One region of the Bradyrhizobium sp. USDA 4473 genome, then DNA from elsewhere that is predicted to be linked to it. Evidence: predicted binding sites of a transcription regulator. Region 1 holds the regulator's gene; each other region holds the start of a gene.
What was found. The regulator PhoB, encoded in region 1, activates phosphate uptake and scavenging genes when phosphate is short. The targets are predictions, from matches to a motif close to TGTCATNNANCTGTCAT.
Positions count from the first base shown of each region.

Region 2: ACVW17_RS08350 (alkaline phosphatase D family protein) is a predicted target of PhoB. The motif match lies at 1,467-1,483, and genes of this name have one in related genera.
Region 3: phnF (phosphonate metabolism transcriptional regulator PhnF) is a predicted target of PhoB. The motif match lies at 1,312-1,328, and genes of this name have one in related genera.

Region 1 is NZ_JBSSGE010000001.1:849,845-853,096, forward strand. Features, by position in the region: gene ACVW17_RS03980 (acetylornithine transaminase) at 1-123, opposite strand, end outside; gene ACVW17_RS03985 (hypothetical protein) at 122-361, shown strand; gene ACVW17_RS03990 (GcrA family cell cycle regulator) at 622-1,134, shown strand; gene phoB (phosphate regulon transcriptional regulator PhoB) at 1,406-2,116, opposite strand; gene phoU (phosphate signaling complex protein PhoU) at 2,245-2,961, opposite strand; gene pstB (phosphate ABC transporter ATP-binding protein PstB) at 2,982-3,252, opposite strand, start outside.
Region 2 is NZ_JBSSGE010000001.1:1,783,675-1,786,926, forward strand. Features, by position in the region: gene ACVW17_RS08350 (alkaline phosphatase D family protein) at 1-1,404, opposite strand, end outside; gene ACVW17_RS08355 (TAXI family TRAP transporter solute-binding subunit) at 1,619-3,022, opposite strand; gene ACVW17_RS08360 (4a-hydroxytetrahydrobiopterin dehydratase) at 3,234-3,252, shown strand, end outside.
Region 3 is NZ_JBSSGE010000001.1:7,657,986-7,661,237, forward strand. Features, by position in the region: gene ACVW17_RS35850 (carbon-phosphorus lyase complex subunit PhnI) at 1-174, opposite strand, end outside; gene phnH (phosphonate C-P lyase system protein PhnH) at 178-786, opposite strand; gene phnG (phosphonate C-P lyase system protein PhnG) at 791-1,252, opposite strand; gene phnF (phosphonate metabolism transcriptional regulator PhnF) at 1,357-2,082, shown strand; gene phnE (phosphonate ABC transporter, permease protein PhnE) at 2,236-3,084, opposite strand; gene phnE (phosphonate ABC transporter, permease protein PhnE) at 3,081-3,252, opposite strand, start outside.

The sequences.
Region 1 (3,252 bases):
GCCCGAGGTGAAATCGAGATAGCGGTCGCCGTTGGTTGCGATCAGCCAGGCGCCCTCACCGCGCTCGAAGCCGAGATCGACCCTGGCGAAGACGGGAAGCAGATGCGACGAGGCGTTGGTCATGGCGTTCACTGCCGGTTTGAAGCCGACAATTGCCGCGCGCCTTGACGCCAGCGCAGCAACGGCCAGCTTCGGAAAACAAAACGGCCGCCTTTGCGGGCGGCACGTGGGCAACATTCTATGCTGCGGCGGGTCCGTGTCAATCGCCAGGAGCCGGTCCTTTGCCGGGCTTCCTGCGCTGCCGAACGAGCGCAATCCGGAGCATTCCGGTGCGGTGGAAAAGCCTCACAGCAATGCTTAACTTTGTCGGAACATGTGGACGCACGGCCGCGGACTCTTGCGCCAGAGTCACGCCATATTGTAGCGTTTGGCCTGTCGGGTACGACATCTCGTGCGGCAGTACTGGACCCTCTAAGTAGCCTTTGTGTCTCGCGTAAACGTTCGGGCGCAACACCGCGCCCGGCGAGGGCTAAGGGATTCTGGCCGCAGGGATATTTGTCCAGATTTGGCTCGCAGCGCCGCTCCAATGACTGGCCGGCGCCATGCGAAAGGAAGAATGCGATGACGGTATTGACCTGGTCCGACGATCGCGTCGAGCAGCTGAAGAAGCTCTGGGAGTCTGGCCTTTCGGCCAGCCAGATCGCAGCGGAACTTGGCAATGTGACGCGAAACGCCGTGATCGGCAAAGTGCACCGGCTCGGCCTCTCCGGCCGCGCCAAGGCACCCTCCACGGCGGCGCCGCGGCAGCGCAAGGCGCGCCCCGCCCAGCACATGATGCGAGTGGCGCGCCCGGTCTCGCGCGGCAACACCGCGCTCGCGCACGCCTTCGAGGTCGAGATGGAGCCCGATCCGATCTCGTTCGACAACGTGGTGCCGATGAGCCAGCGGCTGTCGCTGCTCGAACTCAACGAGGCCACCTGTCACTGGCCGGTCGGCGATCCCTCGAGCCCGGAATTCTTCTTCTGCGGCGGCAAGGCGCTCGCCGGCCTGCCCTATTGCGCGCATCATTCCCGCGTCGCCTACCAGCCCGCCGCCGATCGCCGCCGGCCGTCGGCGAAGCCGCAGATCAAGTAGCCCTCGGGAAAACTACGGAAGACCTGAAAAACAAATCCCCGCACAAGCGGGGATTTTTTGTGAGCGAATGAACATCAAGGGCACATAGCCCAGGTCAAGCGCACTGCGCGACGTAAGGTGAGCACACGCGCCCCTCCCCACCCTCCCCCGCAAGGAGGGAGGGAGCCGGACAGTGTGCTCACCTCACGCGATAACGAGCCGCCGCTCGTGGCGCGATGGATTGCTTCGCTCCGCTCGCAATGACGATGACGGCTCTCGCCGGAAAGGCGACTTACGGCTGCGGCTCGGCTTTCGCGAAGCGGTCGTCGAGCGCGTAGCCGGCGCCGCGCACGGTGCGGATCGGATCCTGCTCGCGGCCCGGATTGAGCAGCTTGCGCAGGCGGCCGATATGGACGTCGACGGTGCGCTCATCGATGTAGATGTCGCGGCCCCAGACGCTGTCGAGCAGCTGCTCGCGGCTGAACACGCGGCCGGGATGCTCAAGGAAGAATTCGAGCAGCCGATACTCGGTCGGCCCGAGATCGATCGGACGGCCCGAGCGCGCGACGCGGCGCTTCTCGCGGTCGAGCTCGATGTCGCCATAGGTCAGGACGGTGGCGAGCCGCTCCGGGCTCGCGCGGCGCAGCAGGCCCTTCACCCGCGCCAGGAGCTCCGGCACCGAGAACGGCTTGACGATGTAATCGTCGGCGCCGGTGGCCAGACCGCGCACCCGCTCGCTCTCCTCGCCGCGCGCGGTCAGCATGATGATCGGAAGCTGCTTGGTCTCGGGCCGCGCCCGCAGGCGGCGGCACAGCTCGATGCCGGACAGGCCCGGCAGCATCCAGTCGAGGACCACGAGGTCGGGAACGCGCTCCTTGAGGCGGGTATCGGCATCGTCGCCGCGCCCCACCGTTTCGACATCGTAGCCTTCCGCATCGAGGTTGTAGCGCAACAGCGTCGTTAGCGCTTCCTCGTCTTCGACTACCAGAATGCGTGCGCTCATCGGTCTAAGTTCTTTCTCTGTGGTGATCTGTTGCCCAGACGCAAACCGAAACACTTAGCTTCTTGAGCATAATCCCCGCGGAAACGACTTGTCGAAGACAATCCGGTTCCGCGCGTGCGGATGATGTCCTAGTTACCCGGCACAGTGGTGGCAAAATTGGTCATGTCGCCCTTCGGGCGCTTGTCGGTGATCTGCTGGCCTTCGATCATGTAGAACACAGTCTCGGCGATGTTGGTGGCGTGATCGCCGATCCGCTCGATGTTCTTGGCGCAGAACATCAGATGGATGCAGAACGAGATGTTGCGCGGATCTTCCATCATGTAGGTGAGCAGCTCGCGGAACAGCGAGGTGCAGATCGCATCGACCTCCTCGTCGCCCTTCCAGACGTTCATCGCCGCCGGCAGATCGTGCGCGGCATAGGCGTCGAGCACCGACTTGACCTGCGACAGCACGAGGTCGGTCATGTGCTCCAGGCCGCGGATCAGCTTCAGCGGCTGGAAATCGCTCTCCAGCGCCGCGACGCGCTTGCCCATGTTCTTGGCGAGGTCGCCGATCCGCTCGAGGTCGGTGGCGACGCGCATCGCGCTGACGATCTCGCGCAGATCGATCGCCATCGGCTGGCGCCGCGCGATCGTCAGCACCGCGCGCTCTTCGATGACGCGCTGCAGATTGTCGATCTCGATATCGGCGGCGACCACGCGCTTGCCGAGCGCGACGTCGCGCCGGATCAGCGCGTCGACCGACTCGGTGATCATCCGCTCGACGAGGCCGCCCATCTCGGCGACCAGGCGGGTCAACTCCTGCAGGTCGCTGTCGAATGCCTTGGCGGTGTGTTCAGAAGCCATCATCTGTCTCCTCAGCCCGGTCAGCCGAACCGGCCGGTGATGTAGTCCTGGGTGCGTCGATCGCTCGGCGAGGTGAAGATCTTGTTGGTGTCGTCGAACTCGATCAGCTCGCCGAGATACATGAAGGCGGTCTTGTCGGAGACGCGCGCCGCCTGCTGCATGTTGTGGGTGACGATCGCGATCGTGTAATCCTCGGAGAGCTCCTGGATCAGCTCCTCGACCTTGGCGGTGGAGATCGGATCGAGCGCCGAGCACGGTTCGTCGAACAGGATCACCTCGGGACGCACCGCC
Region 2 (3,252 bases), 930 kb from region 1:
CTTGACGAACCTCACCTCGGGACCAAACGTGTTGTCGAGCTCGTTCGGGCCGAACGTGCCGGCATGCAGCGGGCCGGAGACGAATTCCCAGAACGGATCGAACTCCTGGAACTGGGCCTTGTTCGGATTGTAGTAGTGCGCGGCCGCGTAGTGCACGTCGGCGGTCAGCCACACCGTGTTGACGATCCCTGCGGTCTTGATGAAGCGCAGGATGTCGGCGATCTCGAGCTCGCGGCCGCGCGCCGGACCGTCGCCCTGCGCAAACGCTTCCGAGCCCTTCTTGTTGGTCGCATCATCATAGACGATCAACGACAGCGGCATGTCGGAGGCGATCACTTTCCAGGTGGCGCGCGAGTTGAGCAGCGCGCGCTTCAGCCAGGCCATCTGGTCCGGCCCGATGAAATAGGCATCGGGACCGTAGCTCTCCTGCAGGTTCGGACCGTTGGGGCCGCGATAGCTGCGCTCATCGAGCATGAACACGTCGAGATGCGGGCCGTAGCTCAGGGTGCGATAGACCCGGCCCGGTTCGACGATGCTCTCGCGCATCGGATACATCTCGTGGAACGCCTTGGCCGCGCGCGCGGCGAGCACCGTGATGTCGCGCTCCTTGTAGGCCGCCGGCAGCTGCTTCGACAGCGACCAGTTGTTGGTCACCTCGTGATCGTCCCATTGCACGAAGATCGGCACCTCGGCATTGAAGGCGCGCACATTGGAGTCGAGGAAATTGTATTTGTGCGCGGCGCGGTATTCGTCGAGCGTCTCGGCGACCTTGGCCTTCTCCGGGATCGTGATGTTCTTCCAGATCTTGCCGTCCGGGAGCTTCACCTCGGACGGGATCACGCCGTCGGCGTAGATGGTGTCGCCGGAATGCAGCAGGAAATCCGGGTTGTGCTTCTTCATCGCGGCGAAGGTGATCATGCCACCGTCGTCGGGGTTGATGCCCCAGCCCTGGCCGGCAACGTCGCCGCCCCATACGAAGGAGACGTCGCGGCGGTCGCTCGGCGCGGTGCGGAAGCGGCCGACCACGGGCTCGCCGACCACGTCGATATGGGCGAGGTCGCGGAAGCGGACGCGGTAGAAGATGTCCTGGCCGGAGGGCAGGTTCTCCAGCAGCATCTTTGCGGTGAAGTCGCTCTCCGGCAGCGCCGTGATCGGCGGCAGCGCGCGAGCGTCCTTGAACGATTCGGTGGTCGCGACCTCGACCATCATCTGCGACGGCCGGTCCGCCCGCGCCCACACCACGCCGCTGTCGACGCCGACATCGCCGGACTGCACGCCATGGGTGATGACGGGACGATCCGCCGCGCGCGACAGATAAGGCATCGCGACCACGCCGGCACCGGCCGCAGCCGCCGTCGAGAGAAAGCGTCGGCGGGTGAGATTTCGCGAGAACCGGATCGTCATGGGGTCTCCTCAAGGTCACAGCGACACTGCGCCGCGGGCGTGCCAAGACCTAGAAAAATTCCATGACGGTGAGATTACAGGGGTGCGCGCAAGATATCGGAGTCAGCCTTTGTAAGGTGAGCACGCCTGTCAGGCTCCCTCCCCCTTGCGGGTCCCGCAAGGGGGGAGGGAACCCTGCCGCCGGTGATTCCCTCACGCGAGGAACGTGGATGGCTTACGCCGTCCCCGCCGCCCTGAACTGCGTCGCAGTCCGTTGCAAATTCTGCGGCATGCTCAGTAGCAGGGCCTTGCGGTCGGCGACCGCGTTGTGGAACTGCTCTAGCGCGATGTTGAACGCGGTCAGGGTGCCTTCCTCGATGGCGCCATGCTCGAAGCAGTCGAGCGTGTGGCGCAGGATGTCGTCGGCTTCGGCCTGCATCTGGTCGAGCTCTTCGGTCGAATCGCTTTGCCGCGCGGCCTTCAGCATCTCCAGTAGGCGTTCGCGCTGCGAGGTGTTGGTGTTGCGCTCGTCCTGCTTGAGATAGCCGGCGAACCACGCGCCGGCGGAGCCCATCGCCGAGAATGCCATCAGGCTCCACCAGATGTAATCGCTGTAGCGATCGAGGAAGGTCTTCTCCTCGCCGTCGACGAAGGCGGCCGCGCCCGGATGTACCGGGATGGTGGCGTCCTTGTCGGTGTCGGGGGTTTCGATCTTGGCGGCGAGCGGGAAGTCGTTCTTGAGCGATTGCCGGATCGCGAACAATTGCCGGGTGAAGGCCGCGACGGTCGAGTCCGACAGGCCTTTTCGTGCGACGATGTGATGCGAGAAGCTGATCGTCTTCACCTCGTCGTCCGGCCGGTCGGCCGAGCCGAGCGAGCCGGCGGGGATTTCCGCAGCCTCATAGGCCGGATGGTTTTGCGCGATCGCTTCCGACGCGTCGATCGCGAGGAAGGTGGGCTCGCCGCCGTCCTTGACCGACGCCGTGATCGCGTCGATCGTGATCTTGCTGTTGGCCGGGCCGACCGCGAGATAGGCGTCGGCCTTCAGGTTCTTGATCGCCTCGGCCGCTTCATTGGCCGGGAATTGCACGATCTCGACCTTCATCGGGTCGACGCCATATTGCGTCAGGATCAGCTTGAGCAAATTGACATTGGCCGGGGTGCGTCCGACGACGCCGATCTTGCGGCCGGAAAGCTGCGCGATCTTGGTGATTTTGGCAGACTTCCGGACCTTGCCCTTGGCGGGCGGCACCCACATCACCACGACGTTCTTGCGCAACGTCGCGACCGCCTGCGCATTCTTCGGCACTTCGAGGTCGCCGCGGATGATGGCGAGATCGGCCTTGCCGTCGGCCAGCGTCTGCGCGCTGGCGGTGGCGCCGTCGGTCTGCACTGGTCGGAGCTTGACCTGGGTGTGCTGCTGGTTGTTGAAGGCCTGGGCCAGCGCCTGCACGACCTTGACGTCATCGCTGTTCGCTGGGCCGACCGCGATCCGCAGCGTCACCGGGCGCACCGCGAAATAATATCCGGCAGCCGTCGCGCCGATGATGGCGAGCGCGCCGGCGATCAAAACGAACATCAGCCGGCGCTTGGCCGAACGCGGCGGCTTGGGCGATATGCTGGCGGAGCCGTCTGTCATCGATCTCGCAAACAAACGTCGGGGCTCAATCTCGTAAAACTACCAACGTGCATACATCCTGTATTTGTAGCAAATTCCTGAACGGACAGATGTTACATCTGCGTCATGGTTACCAGCGGCGATAGGACGCGATTTCGGCCTTAATTTTGGCGTGGATCCCGCCCCGGAGGCCGGTCGTTAGGCTAAGGTCGGGCCAAACGGGAGGGTACCCATGGTCGAAAAGCTGTCAG
Region 3 (3,252 bases), 6.8 Mb from region 1:
CTCGCGGTCGTATAGCGAGCCCTCGGTCATCACGCGATCGACACCGAGCGCGAGTTGCTCGGAGATCTGCGCCAGCGTCACCTCGGGCACATCGCGATCGCCGCGCCGCTCATGCGCCAGCAGGCGATGAGCGTTCTCGATGGCGCGTTCGCCTCCCTTGACGGCTACATACATCGCTCACACTCCGCTTGCGATCAGCCGCGTGGTGCGCGGGATCGCGACAATGGCGTCGTCATGGACCAGCACGACATCGATGCCGCGCGGGAACAGGACTTCGTTGATTGCGAGCCGCTGAAACAGATCGCGCGGCTTGATCATCGCCTGCAGCAACGCGCTGCCGTCGATGCCGGGCCCTTTCAGCTCGAAGGCCGGCCCCTGGGTCAGGCTGTCGACCTGGAGAATCAGCGTAGTCGACCGGTCCGGATATTCGCTGCTGCCGAGCGCGAAGCGCTCCAGCGCTGGCAGGTTCGCGGCATCGCCGATCAGCGCGAAGCTTGCGATCGAGGAATCCCCGACCACCGGCGCGCCGGCGTGAAACTTCAGCCAGCGGGCGACATCCGGCGTCGCCGACATCGCGGCATCGAGCCAGATCGGCGTGTCGTGATCGAACAGCGTCAGCGCGATCGCGGCCGAGCCGCGCATCATGCCGGCGGGCACCCCGACGCTTGCTGCGACGCGCTGCACGCTGCCTGGACGCGCCATCGCATCCATCACGGAACGGAAGGTGGATTGCGCCGACAGCACCTTGTCGGCAAAGCCTGCGGGCATTTCGGCAATCGTCGTCATTGCATCACCCCTCACCGCGCACCATCGTGTAGAAATCGACCCGCGTCGCCGCGGTCTCCGCGGCCTTGCGGGCGCGTTCAGCATTCATCGCGGCACGCAGCGGCGCGATCACCTTGGTCTCCACCTCGCCGGACAACGCCGCCGATTGCACCATGGCGTCGCACAGCGCGATCATCCGCGCCTTCTCTGCATCGCGGCCGAGCGTGTAGCCGAAGCCGACCTCGCCGGTGGCAAGCCGCACCGCCGCGCGCGACACCGTCGCCTCGCCGAGATTGAACGGCGCGCCGTCGCCGCCGATCCGTCCGCGCAGCATCACAAGGCCGTTTTCCGGTTCACGGAGGTTCTCGTGCGCGGGCATTGCGATCGCCGCCAGCCTGCCCGCGATATCCGCAGCCGCGGAGTGCGCCAGCACCGTCATCGCAGCCTTGCGCTGGGCCTGCTTGCTGTTTGATCCGGTCGAACTCATTGGCAACCTTGCTTGTATCAAGTTGTCTATGATACTAGACAACTTGATAGCGGAGCGCCATGACTGTTTCGTGACAAACCGAAGATTTCTGGTATCACCGCGCGATGAGCATGCAGGAAAGTTCCGGCGTCGCCTTGTGGCGGCAGGTCGCCGACGGCATCGAGCGCGGCATCGCTGACGGCCGCTTTGCCGCGGGCGAAAAGCTGCCCGGCGAGATGGAGATCGCCGAGACTTACCGCGTCAATCGCCACACCGTGCGGCGCGCGCTCGCCGCATTGGCGGAGCGCGGACTGGTGCGCGCCGAGCGCGGCAGCGGCACCTATGTCGAAGCCCAGCGCCTCGCCTATCCGTTGCGCTCGCGCACGCGATTCTCGGAGATCGTCGGCGCCGGCGGCCACGAACCGCGTGGCCAGCTGATCGAGGCCGGTGAGGATATTGCCAACCGCGAGATCGCGCGTGAGCTGGGCCTGAAGATCGGTGCGCCGCTGATCCGGATCGAAGCGGTGCGGCTTGCCGACCGGACACCGATCTGCGTCTCCACCACATGGCTGTCCGCCGAGCGATTTCCCGATGCCGGCAGCGTGTTCGCCAATGTCCACTCGATGACCAAGCTGCTCGGACATTACGGCGTGAAGGATTATCACCGCGCCTCGACCCGGATCACCGCCGCGATTGCCGATGCCACCGATGCGGCGCGGCTCGACCTGCCGCTGGGACGGCCGGTGCTGGTGGTCGATGCCACCGATGTCGACATGCTGGACCAGCCGCTGGTGACCAAGCGCTCGCGCTTCGCCGCCGAGCGCGTCGAGTTTCTGGTCGAGAACGGCTGATCGCTCTGCTCTCTCGCCCCGCTCTTGCGGGGAGAGGGTTGGGGTGAGGGGCTGTCTCCGCGAATTCGACAGATATGAGCACGGGGAAGCACCCCTCACCCGGATTGCTTCGCAATCCGACCTCTCCCCGCAAGAGCGGGGCGAGGTGGAGTCCTACGCCACCGCTCGCCGTCCGATGATGGCGAAGCGCAGCTTGCTCGAGACGAAGTCGATCGCAGCGACCGCGATCAGGATCATCAGGATCAGGAACGACACCTTCTGCCATTCCAGCACGCGAATCTGCTCGGCGAGCTGCAGGCCGATGCCGCCGGCGCCGACGATGCCGATGATGGTGGCCGAGCGGGTGTTCGACTCGATGAAATAGAGCACCTGTCCGGCGATGACAGGCAGCACCTGCGGCAGCAGCCCGAAGCGAATCTCATGCAGCGCATTGCCGCCGGAGGCGCGGATGCCCTCGACCTGCTTGCGGTCGGCCGCCTCGATCGCCTCGGAGAACAGCTTTCCGAACGCGCCGAAGTCGGAGACCATGATCGCGAGCACGCCGGCGAACGGACCGAGCCCGACGACGTTGATCCAGACCAGCGCCCAGATCAGCGTATCGACGCCGCGGATCGTGTCCAGGAAGCGCCGCACCGGGAATCGGATGAAATTCGAGGGGATGACGTTGCGGGCCGCCAGCAGGCTGACCGGCAGCGCCAACAGCGCCGCAAGCGTGGTGCCGAGCAGCGCGATCGACAGCGTCTCGCCGAGCGCCTGCATGTAGAGCGGGAATGATGCGCCGGGATTCGGCGGGATCATCAGCATGGTGATCCAGCCGAGCTGGCCGACGCCCGAGATCAGCCTGGACGGCGAGAAGTCGAGATCGACCAGGCCGAACACGAAGATCGCGAACGCGACCGCGATCATCGCGGGCAATGCCAGCCGCGCCGATGCCGGCCGCTCGAAGGCGTCGGGATATTTCGCACGGAGTTCGGCGGCATCCGGCTTCGGCATCTGGCTCATCGGCGCGTCTCCTTGCCGAACAGCCGGCCGCGCAGCCAGCCGGTCGAGATGTCGATGATGAACACGGTGAGGATAATGGTGACGAGGATGGCGCTGACGTCCGAGTAATAGAACTTGCGGATCGCGACCACGAGCTCCTGGCCGATGCCGCCGGCGCCGACGAAACCC